DNA from 3 places in the Salinibacter sp. 10B genome. Region 2 is predicted to be linked to each of the others. Evidence: riboswitches for the same ligand, from Rfam matches in the RefSeq annotation. Region 2 holds a riboswitch; each other region holds the start of a gene.

Region 1 (6,763 bases), 1.2 Mb from region 2:
CTGATTCCGGACGTCGACGCCCGAAAACGACTCCTCCGCACCAGAGAACGCTCCGGCCCATCTGCTCGATTTATTCTCCCCCCGCCTCCGGAAGCGAAATCTCAGGCTCGTCCGGGTGCGGACGATAGAGCAGGGCCGTACCGCCAATGGTACGCACCACGAGCACATCATCGAGCGCACCGGCGACGGCTTCGGCCAGGTCTCGCACGTCGCGCGGGGCATTGTCAAGCACACGAATGGTCACAAGCTCTCTCGTGTTGAAAGCCTCGGCAATGGCCTGCTCCACTGCCTCGGTCAACCCCTCTTTTCCAATGTGAATAAGAGGGTCCTGCCCATGCGCAAGAGAACGGAGGTGAGCACGTTGACGGGAGGTGAGTCGGTCGGGCATGGCAGTTGGTGCAATTGCGCAGAAGAACGGACGGCCTCAACGGGTCGCTGCGGCGTACGTGCCGCGTTCGCGGGAAGATGCGAGGGCTCCAACACAATTTCACGTGTCCGCAAATTGAATGACGCCCCACCGCCCGTTGATTAACCAATCAGGGTCTTCGGCGTTGAGACGATCGACCTGCGCCTGGTTCAACCCGGAAGCGACTTCGGCTTTGAGGGTGCGAAGGGCCAGCAGCGGCGCCGGAAAATAGGACACGACCTCCTCGAATGGCGTCGTATAGCTCCAGTGCCGGTCTCCCATCAGCCGCCGGTAGTTGGCGTCCCCCTTACTGATGAGGAGATCCGTGCGCGCAAGTTCGGCGTGCACGTTCGTCGGAAAGTCGCGGGCCGGAAGGGGCGAGGTCCAGGCATAGGCGTCGTGGAGTCGAAGGTGCCCCTCTCGAAGGGCAGTCCGTAGCCGACCGGCAAGGGCCTGGGTGGCCGGGTGGTCCTCCCTCCCAAGTCGGGTGAGGGTTGCGTGCACGTCCCGAATTGTCGCATCGGATACGAACGTGGGGTGAGCCTTGAGGTGAAGCACGAGTGGATGGGCGAGGCCGGCGGACAGAAGCCCGTCGATCATAGCAAGATCGGTGACCAGCTCAAACCCTGCATTGTCCGCCCACACGTCGATGCGCGCCGGGCGGTCGAAGGTCTCCAGATGATCGAGGGCCGCGGCTGTATCGTCGGCCAACGTGTGCTCCCTCTCCTGCCCTGTCCCTATATGATCCGGGCCCTCTGCATCGGCCGCCCACATGCTGAGATCCGCCTGATTCCCCCAGAGGGCCGTCCGCACAAGGCGGACGAGTTCCTCACGACCCGTCCCTGCCGACAGCGCCTCGGCTCGCCCCTGGGCTAGTGTGCGAATGGCATCGAGAGACGCCGTGTAGCCCTGCTCCTTCTGTCGCGTGAACGGATCGGACCATCTCCCGGGACCAGACTGAAAGTACCCAGTGGCTTCCATGATGCGGCGGTAGAAGTACGTTTCGCCAAAGAACCACGGGACCTCCAGCCACGACTGTCCCTCGTAGGGCGCAATTCGCTCGTTCCAGAGCGTCTCATCGGGGGCTCCTGGATCGTCCAGCCGCCGGATGGGGCCCTCTGGAATCTCGTCGATCAGGGCCTGGATCCGGTCGGTGATGCTGGCCGGAGCGTCATTTTCATCAATGACCCGACGCGCGATGCGCGGCCATCGGACAGTAATGGTATGATGAGCAAAAGAGTCTGCGTCCGTGCCTCGAAGGGGCGGGGGACGATCGTTATCAGTCGACAGGCGATTCACGAGCACGGAACGATCTGAGAAAAAGCATCGGGACGGCTCCCGTAACGCTCCTGTGCGCTTGGGCGTTCATGTTCAAAGTCAAAGATTGCAGTTGTTTCCACCGCGTGTGCAACCAAACAGGTCGTTGGGGGGCGTCTCCGACCGGATCTGGGCGACGTGGCTCCCCAAATGCTCTACGGCGTTGCCCCGGGCTGATGTGCCTCTTCTTTCGCCTTCTGCTCCTCCTGTTCAATCCTCACGATGTGATCCAATCGAATAGTCGTTCCCCCATCGAGGCGAATATACTCAGCCGTGCCTTCCGTGTATAGATCGCTAATCCGCCCGGCCTGCTCAACGCACTCATCGCCCGTCTCGACAATCAGCCGACAGGGCGTGCCCCGCATCATGCGAAGCCCCAGTTCGTCGTAGAACCGGCACTCAACTGGTTGATAAGCCGCATCGGACATCACAGAGACGGTCTCTATCCTTTGGGACCCGATCGGAGACTCGGCCCCTCCAGCCTCCCAGAAGCATCACCTCAGAGCTGCTCCACCTCCTCCGGCAACTCGCCATACAGCACATTGCCGGGCGCCGATGGATCATTTGAGAGGTAAAACTCGGTAGTGGCTTCCGCCAAATCCGCCTCCGTGAGGTACCCATCGTCGTCCCGATCGAGACGGCGAAACACCGCTTCGTCCGCCTCCACATCCCAGGCCGCAAGCCAGTTCAGAAACTCCTCCTCGGTGATGCGCCCGGATCCCGTTCGGTCGATGGCTCGGAAGGTGTACCGGGCCGCTTTCTGCAAGTTTGAAATCGACTGGCGATCGCTCCCCATGCTCACCGCGACCTTAAAGCGGGCCCAATACATCCGCCACTCCTCCCGCGTGATCTGCCCATCATCGTTTTCGTCCGCAAGGGTCGAGAGATGCTGCCACCACTGCATCACGCGCCGACGCAGTTGTGCCCGTTCCTCGCCGTCGGACACGTCGAGGCTCTCTGCCAGCCGATCGGCTCGCTCTCGAAAGTCCGCAGCCTCAATGACCCCGTTGTCGTCTTCGTCAATGAGATCGAAGTAGTAGGCCGCCTTTCGTCGCTGTAGATCGCCAAGCATGAATAGGGTCCGATGTGCGTGAGAACCGACGAAATTGAGAATTGGACTACCGGAAAATGGACAGAAAAGAAGATGTAGGGCGAAAAACGGAGTTCTGAGCCGCGGAGTTTCTTTTTCAATTCTGAGAGGACGTTCGCCCCCGCTGTCCCATACTGCAACTCGATCCGCAAATGTGCGACTGCTGCAACAATTCGCGTCCCACCGGATCGGCAGCGGAACCGGTTTCGTAACGTGAGCACGAATTGTCAAAGGGCTCGACTGGCTCTCTCCATTGTCTCACCGACGAACCGCTCCCGTTTCATGTCGAACAGCAAAGGGTGGATTTTTGCCGCCGGCGTATTGGCGCTTGCCCTCTCTCTTTATCTTTGGTTCAGCGGCAGCAAGCAGGCCGGCATTTTTGTAGGACTCTGGGTACCGTCGCTATGGATCCTCGCTGATCTCGTTGAGAAAACCGAGGTTATGTCCGAATGAATGTTCTCGTCGAGTACTTTGGGCTCCTCATTTTTGCGTTTGTCGTACTCGTCGGCGGCCTCGTAGCCCTCCCTGAGATGACGGCTGCCCCCCAAACGTCCGTTCGTGAAATTCTGGGGCTTGGCCTGGCCTTTATCGTCATCGCGGGAGGCTTTTCGTGGTACTACTTTGCCACCACTCCCCAAGATGTCGCCGGAGGCGAGCCGCCCTCCTCTCGACAGGCGCCTCGCCAGTAGCCTCCGTCTTTTCTGCCACACTCAGGTCTCGCTGTACAGGTCGTCGACAAACGCCTTAAACCAAGGCGGACGCATCACAAGAACGTATGCCACTAGGAATGGCACGATGGGCACCATAAACAGCAGGAGATCGAGCGCAACGATTCCGAGCGCGAGCACCCAGATGGTTTGTTCTGACATGGGAGGGATTTCGCTAGTTTGATGTAGAAGCAGGTGCCGGTCTCCCCCGACTCTTCTGACTCCCTGAAGGCCCTGAAGGTCAACATTGCCACGTGCCCTCAGATGTCTCTATTGTAAAATCGCCCCTGCAGGATTCCGTTGGAACGGAAGAGGTGCCCCTTTCCACTTCAGACTGTCCACCGGCGCTCCCCGCCTTCCTGCAGTTTGAGGATTCCGTGAGACAACTTGACACTTTCGGGTTCCTTCCTTCCTATAAAGGCGTCTCATCAAGAACGACCGAGGGAACAGGCCCGATGACGTCGTGGCAACCGGGTTCGCCCCCGCACAAATGAAGGCGAGCCGTCTTGGTGCCAACTCCTGCTCCGACTCCTCAGTTCTGCTGTGGTTTTCGGAGAAAGATGAGAGGAACGCGTCGCCCGCAGTCGTGCTGCGGTTCCGGGGCTATCCTCTGTCGTCTTGGTGAGACCGATTCCTCTTCTTCGCTCACCAAGACGCGGCTGCTTCCATGGACTTCGACCCGGAGACCACGCTGTCCCGTGCCGGCCAGACTCTCGATTCTGCCCCCCGCGGCGACGGTACGTCCAGCCATTCCCCCGCCTCTCACTCGATTGAGCCGGCAGGACGAACGAACGGGACGTCTTCGCCCCGTCCTTCTTCGTCTCCCCGAACCACACTCGAACAGACGCTTGCCGATCTTGACGGCGGCGCAGGGGCTGTGGCCTGTTCAACTGGACGCTCGGCCATGGCGGCCATCACGCATCTCCTTGACGCGGATGCCCACCTTATCTGTGGGCGCGAGTGTTCTGCGGATACAGCGCAGTTCTTTTCCCACCTCGACGAACGGGGCACGCTCTCGGTCTCCTACTGCGACCCGTCCAACCTTCAGGCGCTGACGACGGCCCTCCGCCCAACCACCGCGGCGCTCTGGGTGGAAACGCCGTCCGATCTGCATCTCCGCATTGCCGATCTGGACGCCCTCTCCGAGTTCGCCGACGCAAACGACCTGCTACTCATCGTCGACAATACGGTACTGTCGCCGGTTGCGCAGCGTCCCCTCGATCTGGGCGCCGATCTCGTTGTCTACTCATCCATCCAGCGCCTGAACGGCCACTCGGACGTGACGGGGGGCGCGGTCGTGGCCCAATCGACCGCACGGGCCGAAGCGCTTGATAGCATCGCAGACGCGTACGGACTCTACGCGTCTCCCGCCGACAGCAAACTCATCCTTCGCGGCACGAAGACCCTTTCCGTGCGCGTCCAGCAGCACGAAAAGAATGCCCGCTCGGTCGTCTACGAACTCGACGCGCACCCGGCGGTGAACCGCGTCTTCTACCCCGGACTGCGCACCCATCCAGGCCACAAGGCCGCGCGCCGTCAGCAGGACGGCTACGGCAGCCTCGTCTCGATAGCGGTCGACGAAACCGTGAACATCAACGCACTTTTTCGGGCGTTTAATGTATTTTCGGTTGGGCAAGCGCGAGGCAGCGTGGAATCGACCATCGAGCATCCGGCGTCCATGAGTCGTGCCTCGAGTCCGCACGCGCCCCACGAAGGGGCTACCATTCCTCCAAATCTCGTCCGCCTCTCCGTCGGAATCGAGTCGACCGACGATCTGCTCCACGATCTGGAGCAGGCCTTCGACACCGCACGCGCTCCTGAAACTGAACCGGCTCGCCCCCCGCAACCGGTACAGACAAGAACATGAGGTCGCCGGGCGGATCGAACGATCATTCGGCTACTCTTCTCTCCGCTCACCCTTCGTATTCACGGCCGTTCGATCAATTGGGCCTCGGACATATTGCCAAAACACGCGGAGGGCCCACGTGAGTCCCATCATCAGGCTCAGGATCGCTCCGAACGGGGAGAGGCCAATGAAATCGAACCCTGCATCCGCTGAATGCAGAAGACATCTGGCCCGGATGTAGGCCTTGTTGCTAAAATCCACATCCAGAAGACAAAAACTCGAGGGGCGGTTTCCGTCCACCTCCTACTGACGATCCTTGAGTCCCTACCCATCGTCCTCCAGTTGCTCCTCCAATTCCTCGATGCTGTCCCGCAACTCAGCGGCACGCTCGAATTCCAGATTCTCGGCCGCCTCTTCCATTTCTTCCTCCATCTGATCGATGAGGTCCCGCTTCTGGTCGTCGCTCAGGTACTCAACCACCGGATCGGCCACCTCGGATGAGAGTTGATCCGGACTGCCATAGTGGTGCCGTTCGCTACTTCCCTCCCCGTCGGATTTCTCGTCGGCAATGGCCGTCCCCATCTTGATCTCGTCGGGCGACTTCGTAATCGGCTCAGGCGTCACGTCATGTTTCTCGTTATACTCGAGCTGACGCTCCCGTCGGCGCTCCGTCTCGGCCATCATTTTCTCCATCGCCTCTGTAATTTCGTCGGCGTAGAGGATGACCGTGCCATTCACGTTGCGGGCCGCGCGCCCGGCCGTCTGGATGAGCGAGGTTTCCGAGCGCAGAAAGCCTCGCTGGTCGGCGTCGAGAATGGCGACGAGCGACACCTCGGGGAGATCCAGCCCCTCGCGCAGCAGGTTGACCCCCACCAGTACATCGTACTCGCCCAGTCGTAGACCGCGGATGATGTCCACCCGTTCCAACGCGTCGATGTCGGAGTGCATCCAGCGCACATCCACGCCGTAGCTGTCGAGATAGTCGGCCAAATCCTCCGTCATCCGCTTCGTGAGCGTCGTCACGAGCACCCGTTCCCCCTTCTCGGCCCGTTTGCGGATCTCTTCCATCAGGTCGTCCACCTGATTGCCCGTGGGACGCACGTCGATCTCCGGATCGGGAATGCCCGTGGGCCGCACTACCTGCTCCACGAACACCCCTCCGCTCTGCTCCAGCTCGTAGTCAGCGGGGGTGGCACTCATGAAAATGGTCTGCGGGGTCAGCTCCTCGAATTCCTCGAACGTGAGTGGGCGGTTGTCGAGGGCCGACGGGAGGCGAAAGCCGTGCTCCACCAACTTCAGCTTGCGCTGCCGGTCGCCGTTGTACATGGCGCGCACCTGTGGGACGGTAACGTGACTCTCATCGACCACCAGCAGAAAATCATCGGGGAAATAGTCGA
Region 2 (6,763 bases):
TCGCGATCGGCACGAGTCGACGGGTAGAAGAGCGACAGGTGCTCCTCGGCGCGCCCCTGTCGCTTGAGGTCGACCGGCATGAGGTCGGGGCGAGCCGTAACGAGAAACCAGATCACGCGGCCCCGGTGCTTGGGGTCGCTCATAAAGGAGACGATCTGGGAGAAGACCCGCTGGTTCACGCCGGAATCGCCCCGTGTATTCCGATCGCCCAGGGCGGCGTCGGCCTCATCAATCATAACGGCCACCGGCGTCATTGCCTCCAGCAGATTCAAAATCTTCTCCAGGTTGCCCTCCGTGACGCCCTGCCATTGAGAGCGGAAGTTTTTCAGCTTCACCATTGGAATGCCAATCTCTCCGGCAAAGCAGTTGATGAGAAAGGTTTTCCCGCACCCCACCGGCCCGCTCACGAGGTAGCCCATCGGCATCACCTCGTGGCGCCCCGCCTGAACGGCCCGCGCCGCCTGCCTGAGGTGCTGCTTCGCGTCCGTATGCCCGGCCACCAGGTCCAGCGTGTCGTCCGTCTCGATGAATTCGAGCATCCCGTAGGCTTCCGCCTCGATAAACTCCTTCTTGATGTCGGAGAGCGTGTCGGGCGTGAGGCGGTTCTTGTTTTCCAGCACGTCCGCGAGGATGGTGCGGAGCTGGGTGTAGTTGAGGCCTGCCGTGTTGGTGGCGAGGGCGGTTGACGACACGTCCGAGTGCGATTCGAACACGTCCTGCCGCTCGTCGAGTGCCCAGTCTACGTAGTCCTGCCGGTCGTCCTCTTCGGGAATGGGGACGTAGACCTCTGCTGTGTGTGGACTCTGGACGAGCTGCTGGCTGAGGTCCGTCAGATTTTCGGTGAGGAGGGTCAGCGTGAAGTCGCTCTCCAAGAAGAGCGAGTCGCGGGTCCATTTCTGAAGATAGACGAGTGCTTGCCGATCCTCGGCCGAGTACATCGACGCTTCCGCCATTGGGGCTACCGTTTCGGCGTAGTCGATGATGCAGGCCACCCGCTTGCCGTCCGAGAGTCGGAGCCGAAAGTAGTTTTCCAGGAGCGAAAAGACGCGCGGCGGGTCCTTCGGCAAGTTCTTCTGATAGTCGGTACCGAAGATGGTGTCGTGCCCGGAAAGCGCACGATTGAAATCCGTCTTCGAGGCGTCGTCGGCAAAGTGGATTCCCGCACTGCGGTCATAAAAGACGACAATGTCGCGAGCCGCGAAAAGGTCGTCTGTGAGAAAGGTGCGCAGGGGCGGATAGATGCGGGTGCCGTCCCGGTCCTCGGTGGGCACCACATCTCGGATGTCGCCGTGGAGAATGAACGCGGCGATTGTTTTGGTGAAGTACTTCCGCGCCAGCTCTTGGGCCCATGGGGGATAGTGGCGCGTGTACGGTTCGAGGGACGGAGGCGTAGGGATGTCGGATTTCGTCGATTCTGGAGCGGACGGAGCGGAGGGGGACGAAGGCGAATCGGGAGAAGGGGACGCGTCGGTCATTCGGGGATGGGACTGAGTGGCGAGGAAGAGTTCAGCGGAACGGGGGAGGTGAACGGCGTGTGGACGATCGGGATTCGCATCTCCTTCGTAAGGGCGAGGGCGGCTCTGAGTTGGAGTAGGCGTCGGGTTTGGGAAAAATTCGACCCGAAGGAGAAGCGGGACGGAAGTCCGTGAGTCGTCGGACATATAACGTTCTCCACACGCCCATTTGTCGACTTGACGGCCGCTCATGTCAGCTTTTTGTTCTCAGCTTGCTCGTTCGCACGGCGTATCCCCGGCCGGGACTGCCACGGAGGCTGCCCACTGGCTTCTCATTGAGGATCCGTCGCCCTGGGGCGAATCTGCGGTCGAGGAGGCCGACTGGTCTGCTGCGGTACAACCAGCGCTTGAGCAATGGCAGGCGGCCGTCCCCGACCTGCGGGTGCAGCTCATCCGGCGAGGGCTCGGGACGTGGGACACGCCGGGGCGCATTCGATGCGTTGCGGTGCGGGCCGGGGGGGAGCCGGTCGTTCATGATTGGTCGCTGGAGGCGTACGACGATCTGCCGGCGCTGGACGTGCCGGGGGTGCTGACCGCAACCGTCGGAGACGATGATCCGGATCCGTTTGTGCTCACTTGTGTCAATGGAAAGCGGGACGCCTGCTGTGCCAAATGGGGGCGCCCGGTCGCGCAGGCCGCCGCTGACGTCACTCCCGACGCCGCCTGGCAGACATCGCACCTTGGGGGGCACCGATTCGCGCCCATCATACTGGTTTTGCCGCACGGTACGCAGTACGGCTGGCTTTCCCCAGAAGACGTGCCCGATCTTCTCTCCGCTCATCACCGCGGGCGGCTGTTTGATCTCGATCGAGTGCGCGGACAGGTCGATCAGCCTCGTCCCGTGCAGGCCGCGTGTTTGTCCCTCCGGGCTCGCCTCGATCTTTATGATCTCACGGCTGTGGAGGGGACGGTTGTGGAGGGAGACGAGGGGCACTGGACGATACAGGTGACGGCCGACGGACACACGCGAACGGCACACGTGCAGCGGCGGGAGCGCCCAGTTGCCTTTCCGCATAGTTGTGGGAGTGACGAGACGAAGCCCGACGTGGAGTGGATGGTGAACTGGGACGCCTCGAAAGGAGGCGATTGAGAACCTGTCGCTCATTCGAGAAGACAAACTGCAATATTCAAACGGGAGGCTGTACCGAACCCTGCACTGAGCAGAGACCAATCAACACCCAAACCCCCATACACACAGATTTCGGATACAACGCGGAGGCGTACTGGCAGTAGATCCTCCGTTCTTCCATGAGGCATTAGATCTGCGTGACTGTCCATTCGGAACGCAAGACCCGAGGAGCATAGTTGGGATACGGCACCGGACTTTGAAACGAACCACAGGCATTGATGCCCGATCTTTTCTCCGAACAGGCCGAGCAGGCCCGCGAAGAGCGTGCCCCCCTGGCCGATCGCATGCGCCCCCGAACGCTCGACGAATTCGTGGGCCAGGAGCACTTTATCGGGGAAGGAAAGCTCCTCCGCCGTGCCATCGAGGCCGACCGCGTCACGTCCGTTCTCTTCTACGGTCCCCCCGGCACGGGCAAGACCACTCTCGCCCGGATCATTGCCAACACCACCGAGGCGCATTTCACGTCCCTCAATGCCGTCTTGTCGGGCGTCAACGACATCCGCGAGGCAATCCAGAAGGCCAAGAACCGTCTCAAACACCACCAGACGCGCACCATTCTGTTCATCGACGAGGTGCACCGTTTCAACACGGCGCAACAGGACGCCCTGTTGCCGCACGTAGAAGACGGGACGGTCACCTTCATCGGGGCCACGACGGAAAATCCATACTTCGAGGTAAACGACGCGCTGGTGAGCCGGTCGCGCCTCTTCGAACTGGAGCCGCTGGATAAGGAAGATCTCCGACAGGTGGCGGCGATGGCGCTCACGGACGACGAGCGCGGCTATGGCGATCGGGAAGTGCAAATCACAAAAGAAGCCCTCAACCATCTCATCGACACGGCGAATGGGGATGCCCGCTCAGTGCTCAATGCCCTCGAATTGGCCGTGGAAACCACCGACCCGGACGCCGAGGGAACGGTGCACATTGACCTCCAGGTGGCAGAGGACTCCATCCAGCAGCGTGCGGTGCTGTACGACAAGGAAGGAGATGCCCACTTCGACACCATCAGTGCTTTTATCAAAAGTCTGCGGGGCTCCGATCCGGACGCCGCCCTCTACTGGCTTGCCCGGATGCTGTACGCGGGAGAAGAGCCGCGCTTCATTCTGCGCCGGATGCTCATTTTTGCCGCCGAGGACGTGGGGCTGGCCGATCCGCGTGCTCTACAGGTGGCCGAAAGCGCTGCGAAAGGCTTCGAGTATGTTGGCATGCCGGAAGGACAGTTTCTGATTGCCGAATGCTGTCTCTACCTCGCCACGGCGCCGAAGAGCAATACGACCTTTTCGTACTTCGATGCCCTTGATCACGTCCGCGACGAGCAGACGGAAGACATTCCCCAACACCTCAAAGACCCGAGCCGAGACAAGGAGGGATTGGGGCACGGCGAGGGATACAAGTATCCGCACGCCTACCGCGAGCACTATACACCGCAGCAGTACCTACCCAATGAGATGCAGGGCACCTATTTTTACGAGCCCACCGGCCAGGGGTACGAGCAGGACGTTGCCGAGCGGCTGGAGCAGTGGCGCGAGCGGGACTTTGACGAGGACGTGGTGAAGCGAGCGCAGAAGTACGCAGAGACCGCCGACGAATCCACATCTACGCAGTAACCCCACGAGCAATGTGAGACATTCTCAAGAATAGGATAGAACATGTATTTACATGTAGAACAAAATACCACATCTTGGTACAACAAAAGGGAAGAAAAAATGAAGACGAAGTGTTGTGCCGAGGCCGCCGTTGACATGCTCTCACTCGAGCCCTATATCTTTGGGTGACATTCGAGACAACCCCGTTGCTCATCCAGAAGGGTGGAGGGATCAGGCCCCGTGAAACCCTGGCAACCGTCCCGACAGCCGACCTAGGCGGACACGTTCGCCGTCGGCACCGTCGGGAAAAAGGTGCCCCGTCCTGCCTCAACTACTGGGGATTGATGAGCGGAAGACTCGTACCGTTGGTACGCTGTTCCTCTTCCGCTCACCACTGCGGAAGAGGTTTTTTTAATCCCCAGGGATGGAGGGGGGATGGAGGCAACGGTGTGGTACCGTGTTGTACTCTTCATCTTTACATGCAACCATGCATCTTTTTGGCAGGTCTTTCGGTTTTTCCTTTCTCATTTCTTTCGCGGTGTCGACCGCGTTGATGGAGATCTGTCTGTGTTCGTCTTGTCGGATGGCGACCTGTCGCTAGTCGCCGTTTTCCCGTGATCGTATTCCGGAGTAGGCCTAAGGGGCTCCACTCGACATTGGAGCACTGTTGCTCCGCCCTGTACCCCTTCCGTAGATCGGCGAGGGAGGAGGCCTGGAATACGACCTCACTTCTTGTTTTGAACCGACGACAAACCACATCAACTGATGTCTACTCACGATTCTGCCGAAGACCCTTCCGGTGCTCCAGAGGAGCCGAAGAGCGGGGCCGAGGACGATGATGAGCCAGCGGGTACGAAAACGCCCGACCTGCCGTCACCGGGCGACGACTCCGGTCCTGCAGGCCCGTTACCGCCCGGCTACAGTGCCCAGAAAGAAGAGAAGACCAAGTCCGACACTGAGATACACAAAGAGGAAAGCGAATATCTCTACTCGGGCATTCCCGAGAAGCTGGCCGAGGACACGGATCACTTTTTGGAAGAACAGAAAGAGGTGCTGAAGCACTGCGGCATTTACCAGCAGGACGACCGCGATCTCCGCAAGCAGCTGGACGACAAGCACTATTACTTTTTTGTGCGGTCGAGTCTGCCAGGGGGGAAGCTTACTGCCGACCAGTATCTCGTTCACGACCGCTTGGCCGATGAGTACGGCATCGGCACCATCCGCATCACCACGCGCCAGGGGATTCAGATCCACGGCGTGATGAAGGACGACCTCAAGGCACATCTTCGGGAGTTGAACGAGGCCATGGTGACCACGCTCGGGGCGTGTGGCGATGTGGTGCGCAACACAATGTGCTGCCCGGCGCCCATTGAAGATCCGGTCCGGCACGAAATTCAAGAGTACGCCGAGGAGATTGCCGAGAGGACAACGCCGGACACCCCGGCTTACCATGACGTCTGGCTCAAGGAATACGACGACGAGGAAAAAAGCGTCGAGACCATCAAGAAAATCTACGACGGCCGCAAAGAGCGCGGCGAAGACCTGGAGCCGCTTTATGGCAAGGCCTATCTGCCGCGCAAGTTCAAGATTGGATTCGCCTATCCCGGCGATAACTGCGTCGACGTGTTCACCCATGACGTAGGTCTGATCGCCGTCGTTGAGGACGATGAACTGCAAGGCTTCAACATTTTGGTGGGAGGAGGGCTCGGCAACACGCACAACAAGCCCGAAACCTTTCCCCGTCTTGCCGACCGCCTCGGCTACGTGCCGAAGGAGGAGGCGCTGGAGGTGATCACGGCGATCCTCAAAATCCAGCGCGACCACGGCAATAGGAAGAACCGGAAACGTGCCCGGATGAAGTATCTGATCGACGAGTGGGGGCTGGAGAAATTCCACGACGAGGTGGAAGACCGTTTCGGGCGTCGTCTCGACGACTGGCGCGACGTGCCCGATCCGGAACTCGACCTGCACGAGGGGTGGAATGAGCAGGGCAACGGCCACTACTTCTACGGCGTCTCCGTCGAGAATGGGCGCATCAAAGACGAAGAGGGATTCCAGCTCAAGACTGCGCTTCGAACAATCGTGGAGCAACTGGAGCCGGGGGTGCGCCTGACGCCGAATCACGACATCCTGCTTACGCATCTTCACGAGAACGAGAGGGAATCCGTGGAGCGGATTCTGCAGGAGCATGGGGTGGCCTTGCCCGCCGAGTTGACGAATACACAGAAGTATTCCATGGCATGCCCGGCCCTGCCGAGCTGCGGATTGGCCTTGACGGAGTCGGAGCGGGTTTTCCCGGTGATCATCGATGAGATTGAAGCAGAGATGAGCGCTCTTGGGCTTGACGACGTCAAGCCGTCGATTCGGATGACCGGTTGTCCGAACGGCTGCTCGCGTCCCTATGTCGCCGACATCGGCATCGTGGGGCAGTCGCTCCACAAGTACAAGATTTACCTGGGGGGACGGCTCGACGGCTCGCGCCTGAATGAGCCCTACGCCGACCTGGTGGACATGGAGGCGATTGTCCCCACGAT
Region 3 (6,763 bases), 2.9 Mb from region 2:
GTGGTGAAAAACCCCGGCCGGGTTGCCCCGATGGATCCAGGCGTGAAGCCCCGTGAAGTCCTCGGCACTCTCGTAGTGCCAGCCGTGTGCCTCCGACACCTTTAACGTGCGTGGGGACTGCTCGTCGTTGAAGAGGTTGGGCGGGGCGCAGGTCTGATCGCCGGGAACAATGTACTCAACGGCCCCGAGAATGAGGTCGTCATCGTGCATTGCGTCGTGTGGGTCTCCGGGCGCGGGGGTGTAGGATTCATTCGGAAAATAGACGAGCACCGGCGGGTCGTCTCGGTCCGTCCCGAAGGGCGGAACCCGGTCCGCAAAGTGAAAGCCCATTCCGGGGACGTACGGTGAAACGGGCACATAACCGTCCGCCCGGGCCGCCTCAATGTCTCGATATTTCTTGGTATTCTGTCGGACGGCATTCAACTGCTGGGCGAGAGACGCCTCAATTGCCGTCCCTTGCTTTTGTATCACTGATGATTCCTGGTCCAGGGGCTCTATCGTCTCCGAACGGGGGGCAACCCCATCGCACCCGATCGAGAATAATCCAATGACAAGTGTAATGACAAGTGCTCCTGGGAATCGTCTCATAGCATCCTCCTTACGTTTTTATAGAGACGCGGATCGTAAAACTAGAGAGACATGTCCATCCGCACCATAGAGGAGGGGGCAACCACCTGTGGGCTTATGGCGTACCCAATCGTACGCGACATCCACAGGACCCGGATTTGCCCGAGTCGAGAGACCATGCTATGAGGAAAACGAGCCTCTGCCGTACAGTCACCAAATGCTAAAGAGCATTCCGGCTACGAGGAGCCCAACGAGGGTCTGAAGCGAAATCTCAATCGGCATCATGGTCTCTTATTCTACTGACTCCATACGCGGGGAGCGATCCTTTATTTTGTTCCCGCATGCTTCACAGATTAAGACGGCGGTGGCATCGTCCGCATCTTCCAAACCTGCTCCGTGCCGCCGATGGATCGTGAGACGATTCTGACACGCACAGTAGCGATAGCGATCTTCTTTTCCTTTCATTTGTGAGGCTGGAGACGGTCGGAGGGTGGGCGAAAACCGTATTGGAGAACCTTCTCTCAAGGGGACGACCGAAAAACCAATACGTTACAAGAGCGTGAGCGAGAGCCCAAGACGAATGCCATCGCCTTCGCTTTTCCGGACTTGATCGGATCAGAGAGCGATTTGTGTTCGTCCGAGCGTATCCGTCGCGTTGAATCGCCTCACCTTCCTCCCGTGGTACAACACATCCGTCCCCTCCTCGAATCGATCGATGGGGAGTGTGCTGTGGCCGTCCGCTCCCTGGAGGCGTCGAGCGAAGAAGTGCTACTCGATGCCAACGTGGAATTCCATGCCGCCAGCACGATGAAGGTGCCGGTGATGGTGGAGCTGTATCGCCAGGCCGCGAACGGTCAGTTTTCTCTCGACGATTCGATTCGGGTCGAGAACGAATTTCGGAGCATCGTCGACGAAAGCCCCTACGCCCTAGATCCTGCGGACGATAGCCACGACGCGCTGTACGAACACCTCGGGGACCGGCGGTCGATTCGCACGTTGATGCGCGTCATGATTACGGCCAGCAGCAATCTTGCGACGAACCTTCTCCTTGAGGTGGTGGGGCCGGAGAAGGTAACTCGCACAATGCACCGATTGGGGGCCGAGGGCCTTCAGGTGCGGCGCGGCGTGGAGGATTCGAAGGCGTTCCGGAGGAACCGCAACAATACGACGACGGCGCACGGCCTCCTCGTGTTGTTTGAGCACATCGCCCGCGGCACGGCCGTCAGTGAAGAGGCCTCGGCCGAGATGATCAATATTCTGAAGGCACAAGAACACACGGAGATGATTCCCGCTCGTCTGCCCGATACGGTAGAGGTGGCGCACAAGACAGGATGGATCACGGGCGTCCGCCACGATGCCGGGATCGTGTTTGTCCCCGAGGGACCGACGTACGTACTCGTGCTCCTCTCGCGCAACCTGTCGGACGTGCCCGCTGGGGTTGAGACACTCTCGCGGATCTCACGTGTCGTGTACGATGCCCAGAGGGGGTCCTGAGAGGGAGTTCATGCCTTTGCCTTTCGGCCCGTACGCGTCGAGAGGCCAAAGGGCAGGTACAGCGGGCACGTGCCCACCGCACTGGTGAGCAAGAAAATCACAGACACCGTGCCCAGGATCCAGGCCGTGAGGCCGGAGATCTGGCCGGTAATGAAGAGAATCCCGACGAAGAGGGCGGCCAGCACGCGAATGACTCGGTCGAAAAAGCCCATATTTTTGGTCATAACATACCTCGGATTAAGCGAAAAAGAAGGAGGAAAAGGTATCATCCAGTATCGGAAGCGTCGGGCAGTGCGTCTGTAGGGGATTTCTCTATGAGAGGTCACAGAAAAGGAGCGTTCCCCTGTACGTCGTTCGTCCACCGTGTTGTCAGACAGAATCGTCCCGGATGCCGGAGTCTGTTTCCAGTTCGTCAAAACTTCCTCCGATACCTCGTTGACATTAACCGAGGTGGCGCGTATTGTTAGAGACCGAAGACAAAATATTATCAGCACTACATTCATCCAGAAGGGTGGAGGGAGCAGGCCCTGTGAAGCCCTGGCAACCGTCTCGGTTCACCAACGACATTGGTGGGTCGAGAAAATGGTGCCCCGTCCTGCCCCGATGCATCGGTTTTCGATTGCTCGTTCCTCGCGAACGAGGTCGTCGTCGATGCCGCGTCGGGGGAAGATGAGTGGGATCTTCGACCCTATGGTTGTGGTTCCCCCATCCGCTTCCCCTCGCGGTTGGGGTTTTTTTATTCCCCGCCGCGATTGGTGCGTTCGCTCTTCTGGATGGTTTCTCCCTTCATTACCATCCCGAGCGTGCCATGAGCAGCGAAAACGGACAACCGGACGATCAACAGTCGCCCCGCTACGAGACCCTTCAGCTCCATGCGGGCCAGGAGCCGGACCCGGCGACGAATTCCCGGGCCGTGCCCATTTACGCCACCACCTCCTACACCTTCGACGATGCGGACCACGGGGCCGATCTCTTTGCCCTGAAGGAGTTCGGCAACATCTACACCCGCATCATGAATCCGACGAACGACGTCTTCGAGAAGCGGGTGGCAGCGCTCGAAGGCGGCGTGGCGGCCGTCTCAACGGCCAGTGGGCAGTCGGCCCAGTTCCTTGCCCTCAACACGCTCTGTGAGCACGGCGACAACATCGTCTCCACGAGCTATCTCTACGGCGGCACCTACAACCAGTTTAAGAACTCCTTCCCCCGCCGGGGGCTCGACGTTCACATTGCCGACGGGGATGATCCGAACTCGATCGAGAGTCTAATCGACGAAAATACGAAGGCGGTCTACCTGGAAACGATCGGCAATCCGCGCTTCAATATTCCCGACTTCGAGCGGATCGCCGACATCGCGCACGACCACGGGGTGCCCCTCGTGGTGGACAACACGTTCGGGGCCGCGGGCTTCCTGTGCAAGCCCATCGAGCACGGCGCCGACATCGTGACGGCCAGCGCGACGAAGTGGATCGGTGGCCACGGCACCACCATCGGCGGCGTCATCGTGGATGCCGGCACCTTTCCGTGGGACAACGGTCGCTTCCCGGAGTTTACGGAGCCGAATCCGAACTACCACGGCCTCAAGTTCTGGGAGACGTTTGGCCCGGACGGTGTGCTCGACACGAACGTGGCCTTTGCCATGCGCGCCCGTGTAGAGGGCCTGCGCGACTTTGGCCCGTCTCAGAATCCATTTGGCTCGTTCCTGCTGCTGCAGGGACTGGAGACGCTCTCCTTGCGCGTGCAGCGGAGCTGCGACAATGCGCTCGAGCTGGCGAAGTGGCTTCAGAAGCGAGACGAGGTGTCGTGGGTGAGCTATCCCGGACTCGAAGACCATCCGTACCACGAGCGTGCCAACGAATACCTGGAGAACGGCTACGGGGCAGTGCTGGCCTTCGGCGTCGAGGGCGGTACGGAGGGCGGACAGGCCTTCGTCGAGAACGTGGAGCTGGCCAGTCATCTCGCCAACGTGGGGGACGCGAAGACCCTCGTCATTCATCCGGCTTCCACGACTCATCAGCAACTGACGGAGGAGGAGCAGAAGGCCTCTGGCGTTGAGCCGGACATGGTGCGCGTCTCGGTGGGCATTGAGCACATCGATGACATCAAGGCCGACTTCGATCAGGCATTTGCGTCGCTTCCGTCGACTGCTGCCGCGTAGCGAGTATTCCGTATTGCGTATTTTATCTGGCTTGGAGCTCTAGATACGCAATACGGGATACGCAATACGTGGGCCTGTTTCTGATCATCGACTATTTCTACTCCTTCCGAACTCGCCTCTCCTGCTCCAATGCCTCAAACCCTCACCCTCCCCCAGTTTACGTTTGAGGACGGGACGACGCTGCGGGACGTACCGGTGGCCTACCAGACCTGGGGCACCCTCAACGCGGCGGGCGACAATGCCGTGCTGGTGTGTCATGCCCTCACCGGGGATCCGGACGTGTCCGACTGGTGGGGGGCGCTTCTTGGACGGGATCGGGCCCTCGATCCCACAGAGGATTTCGTCGTGTGTCTGAACGTGCCGGGGTCTCCCTATGGCACGGTCTCGCCCCTTACGGTAAATCCGAAGACGGGAGCCCGCTACCGCACGGACTTTCCGATCGTTACCACCCGTGATACCGTGCAGCTCCACCGCCGCGCCCTGGAGCAGTTGGGCGTGCGGCGGGTGGCCTGTGCCGTCGGCGGCTCGATGGGGGGGATGCACGTGCTGGAGTGGGCGTTCGAGACGACCGACGACGGGGCGCCGTTCGTGCAGTCGATCGTGCCCATTGCTGTCGGGGGGCGCCACAGCGCCTGGCAAATTGGGTGGAGCGAGGCGCAGCGGCAGGCCATCTATTCCGACCCCAAGTGGCAGGACGGCGAGTATCCGCTCGACGATCCCCCCACGAGCGGGCTCTCCACGGCCCGCATGATGGCGATGGTGTCCTATCGCTCCCGCGACTCGCTCGACGGACGGTTTGGACGCGAGCGAATGGAGGAGCAATCCGAGAAGCCCTACGCGGTAGAGAGCTATCTGCGCCATCAGGGCAAAAAACTGGTAGATCGCTTCGACCCGCAGTGCTACGTGACGCTTACGAAGCAGATGGACACGCACGACGTGTCTCGCGATCGAGGAGAGTATGAGGCGGTGCTGGCGTCTATCGAACAGCCGGCCCTCGTAGTAGGCATCGATTCCGATGTGCTCTATCCCCTCTCTGAACAACAGGAGTTGGTGCAGCATCTGCCGCAGGCGACCCTCGAGATTCTGTCCTCCCCACACGGGCACGATTCGTTCCTCATTGAGCTCGAGGAGCTGAGCGAGATGGTGGCCGGTTGGCGCGCGAACGCGAATGTGCCGTCGTCGGTCGCGGCATGATCATCCCGCGAAGGGAGGGCACGATGCCGGAGGCATTCGCATATATGGGGCAGTGCCGTGCAATGCGGGACAGGGTGTGAATCCCTCCGCAGAATTGCCTTCGTTCATCCGGTGGGGCCGATCAGTGAGTACAACACACTTGCGTATCGCCATAGAAAACCTGAAAATGACCTCGACACGAAATACGGAAAACGAAACCTCGTTCCATGCCTGAGCGCTCCTCCTCGTGTACGTCTCAACGCGCGCGACCGGTTCGCGTGCTGAAGTTTGGTGGAACCTCCGTGGGGGCTGCGGACGGGCTCCGCAACGTCTGTCGGATCATTCGAGACGCCGTCGGCACGTGCCATCCCGTTGTCGTTGTCTCGGCTGCGTCGGGGGTTACGGACGACCTCGTGCGGGCCGCCGACGAAACGCGCGGAGATCGGGCTACGGCCGAGGCGTGGGTCCGCCACGTGGGGCGACGCTACCGTACACTCGCAAAAGAAGTGGTTGGAGATGGTCCGGCGTGCAGCCAGTACGAGCCTGTTTTGCAGGCCGAGCTGTCGGAGCTTCGCCGCGCCCTGCAAGGGGGGGCAGGCACTGATGCATCTGCGGCCCGGGATGCCGTCATGGCAACGGGAGAACGCCTAATGGCACCGCTGCTCGCGGCGCTCCTTGCGGCGGACGGATGCCCGGCCCGGCCGGTTGATGCGACTGCTCTCATCCGCACCGACGATGCGCACGGCGACGCCACGGTGCAGTGGGAGCCGACCCGTCAGCAGACACGGGCCTGGTTTCGGGAGTGGACGGAAGCGACGGAGATCGTTGTGCCCGTCGTTACTGGCTTTATCGGAGCAACGGCCGAGGGCACAACCACCACGATTGGGCGAGGCGGGAGTGATCTCTCGGCGGCGACCCTCGCTCGGGCCCTGGAGGCCGAACGGCTGGAGCGCTGGACCAATGTGGACGGCCTCTATACCCGCGATCCAGCCACCCATGACGACGCCCGTCGCCTCCACCAGCTCGATTTTGAACAGGCGCGCACCTGGACGAAAGCCGGGCGGTTGGGGATGCATCCGTGCACGCTCGACCCGCTGGCCGCCGCTGATATCCCCGTACACGTCCGCTGCACGCACCGCCCGGATGCTGAGGGGACCCGCATCGTGCCCGCTGCGTCGACGGTGCATTCCTAACGGGGACTCGTTTCCCACTCCCCTCCGGCATGGGCTCGATCCATCGTACGTGACCGTCGGGTTGGAAATCCCCAACATCGTGTCGAGATCGCAACACCCCGCGCATGGGAGAAACGATGGGGAAAGACCGGACGTTGCGATGGACCGGTTTTGCTCTATTCATCAATGGGTGCTCGCATGT

What was found. Region 2 has a riboswitch for S-adenosylmethionine ahead of BSZ35_RS00670 (NADPH-dependent assimilatory sulfite reductase hemoprotein subunit). Riboswitches for the same ligand answer to the same signal wherever they lie in the genome.
Region 1: linked by a shared signal. The riboswitch ahead of BSZ35_RS05445 (PLP-dependent aspartate aminotransferase family protein) and the one ahead of BSZ35_RS00670 (NADPH-dependent assimilatory sulfite reductase hemoprotein subunit) in region 2 are both predicted to bind S-adenosylmethionine.
Region 3: linked by a shared signal. The riboswitch ahead of BSZ35_RS12235 (O-acetylhomoserine aminocarboxypropyltransferase/cysteine synthase) and the one ahead of BSZ35_RS00670 (NADPH-dependent assimilatory sulfite reductase hemoprotein subunit) in region 2 are both predicted to bind S-adenosylmethionine.

The regions. Positions count from the first base shown of each region.
Region 1 is NZ_MQWC01000004.1:1,240,910-1,247,672, forward strand. It holds gene BSZ35_RS05415 (MBL fold metallo-hydrolase) at 1-4, shown strand, start outside; gene BSZ35_RS05420 (YhbY family RNA-binding protein) at 71-388, opposite strand; gene BSZ35_RS05425 (damage-control phosphatase ARMT1 family protein) at 488-1,705, opposite strand; gene BSZ35_RS05430 (hypothetical protein) at 1,879-2,151, opposite strand; gene BSZ35_RS05435 (EF-hand domain-containing protein) at 2,223-2,795, opposite strand; gene BSZ35_RS19465 (hypothetical protein) at 3,096-3,266, shown strand; gene BSZ35_RS05440 (hypothetical protein) at 3,263-3,502, shown strand; gene BSZ35_RS19470 (hypothetical protein) at 3,524-3,682, opposite strand; SAM riboswitch class I at 3,943-4,087, shown strand; gene BSZ35_RS05445 (PLP-dependent aspartate aminotransferase family protein) at 4,188-5,387, shown strand; gene uvrB (excinuclease ABC subunit UvrB) at 5,691-6,763, opposite strand, start outside.
Region 2 is NZ_MQWC01000004.1:89,645-96,407, forward strand. It holds gene BSZ35_RS00650 (AAA family ATPase) at 1-1,475, opposite strand, end outside; gene BSZ35_RS00655 (sucrase ferredoxin) at 1,705-2,604, shown strand; gene BSZ35_RS00660 (AAA family ATPase) at 2,862-4,250, shown strand; SAM riboswitch class I at 4,437-4,580, shown strand; gene BSZ35_RS00670 (NADPH-dependent assimilatory sulfite reductase hemoprotein subunit) at 4,995-6,763, shown strand, end outside.
Region 3 is NZ_MQWC01000004.1:2,972,516-2,979,278, forward strand. It holds gene BSZ35_RS12220 (hypothetical protein) at 1-471, opposite strand, end outside; gene BSZ35_RS12225 (serine hydrolase) at 1,246-2,061, shown strand; gene BSZ35_RS12230 (DUF2892 domain-containing protein) at 2,070-2,285, opposite strand; SAM riboswitch class I at 2,558-2,737, shown strand; gene BSZ35_RS12235 (O-acetylhomoserine aminocarboxypropyltransferase/cysteine synthase) at 2,870-4,216, shown strand; gene metX (homoserine O-acetyltransferase) at 4,346-5,410, shown strand; gene BSZ35_RS12245 (aspartate kinase) at 5,617-6,582, shown strand; gene pdxH (pyridoxamine 5'-phosphate oxidase) at 6,760-6,763, shown strand, end outside.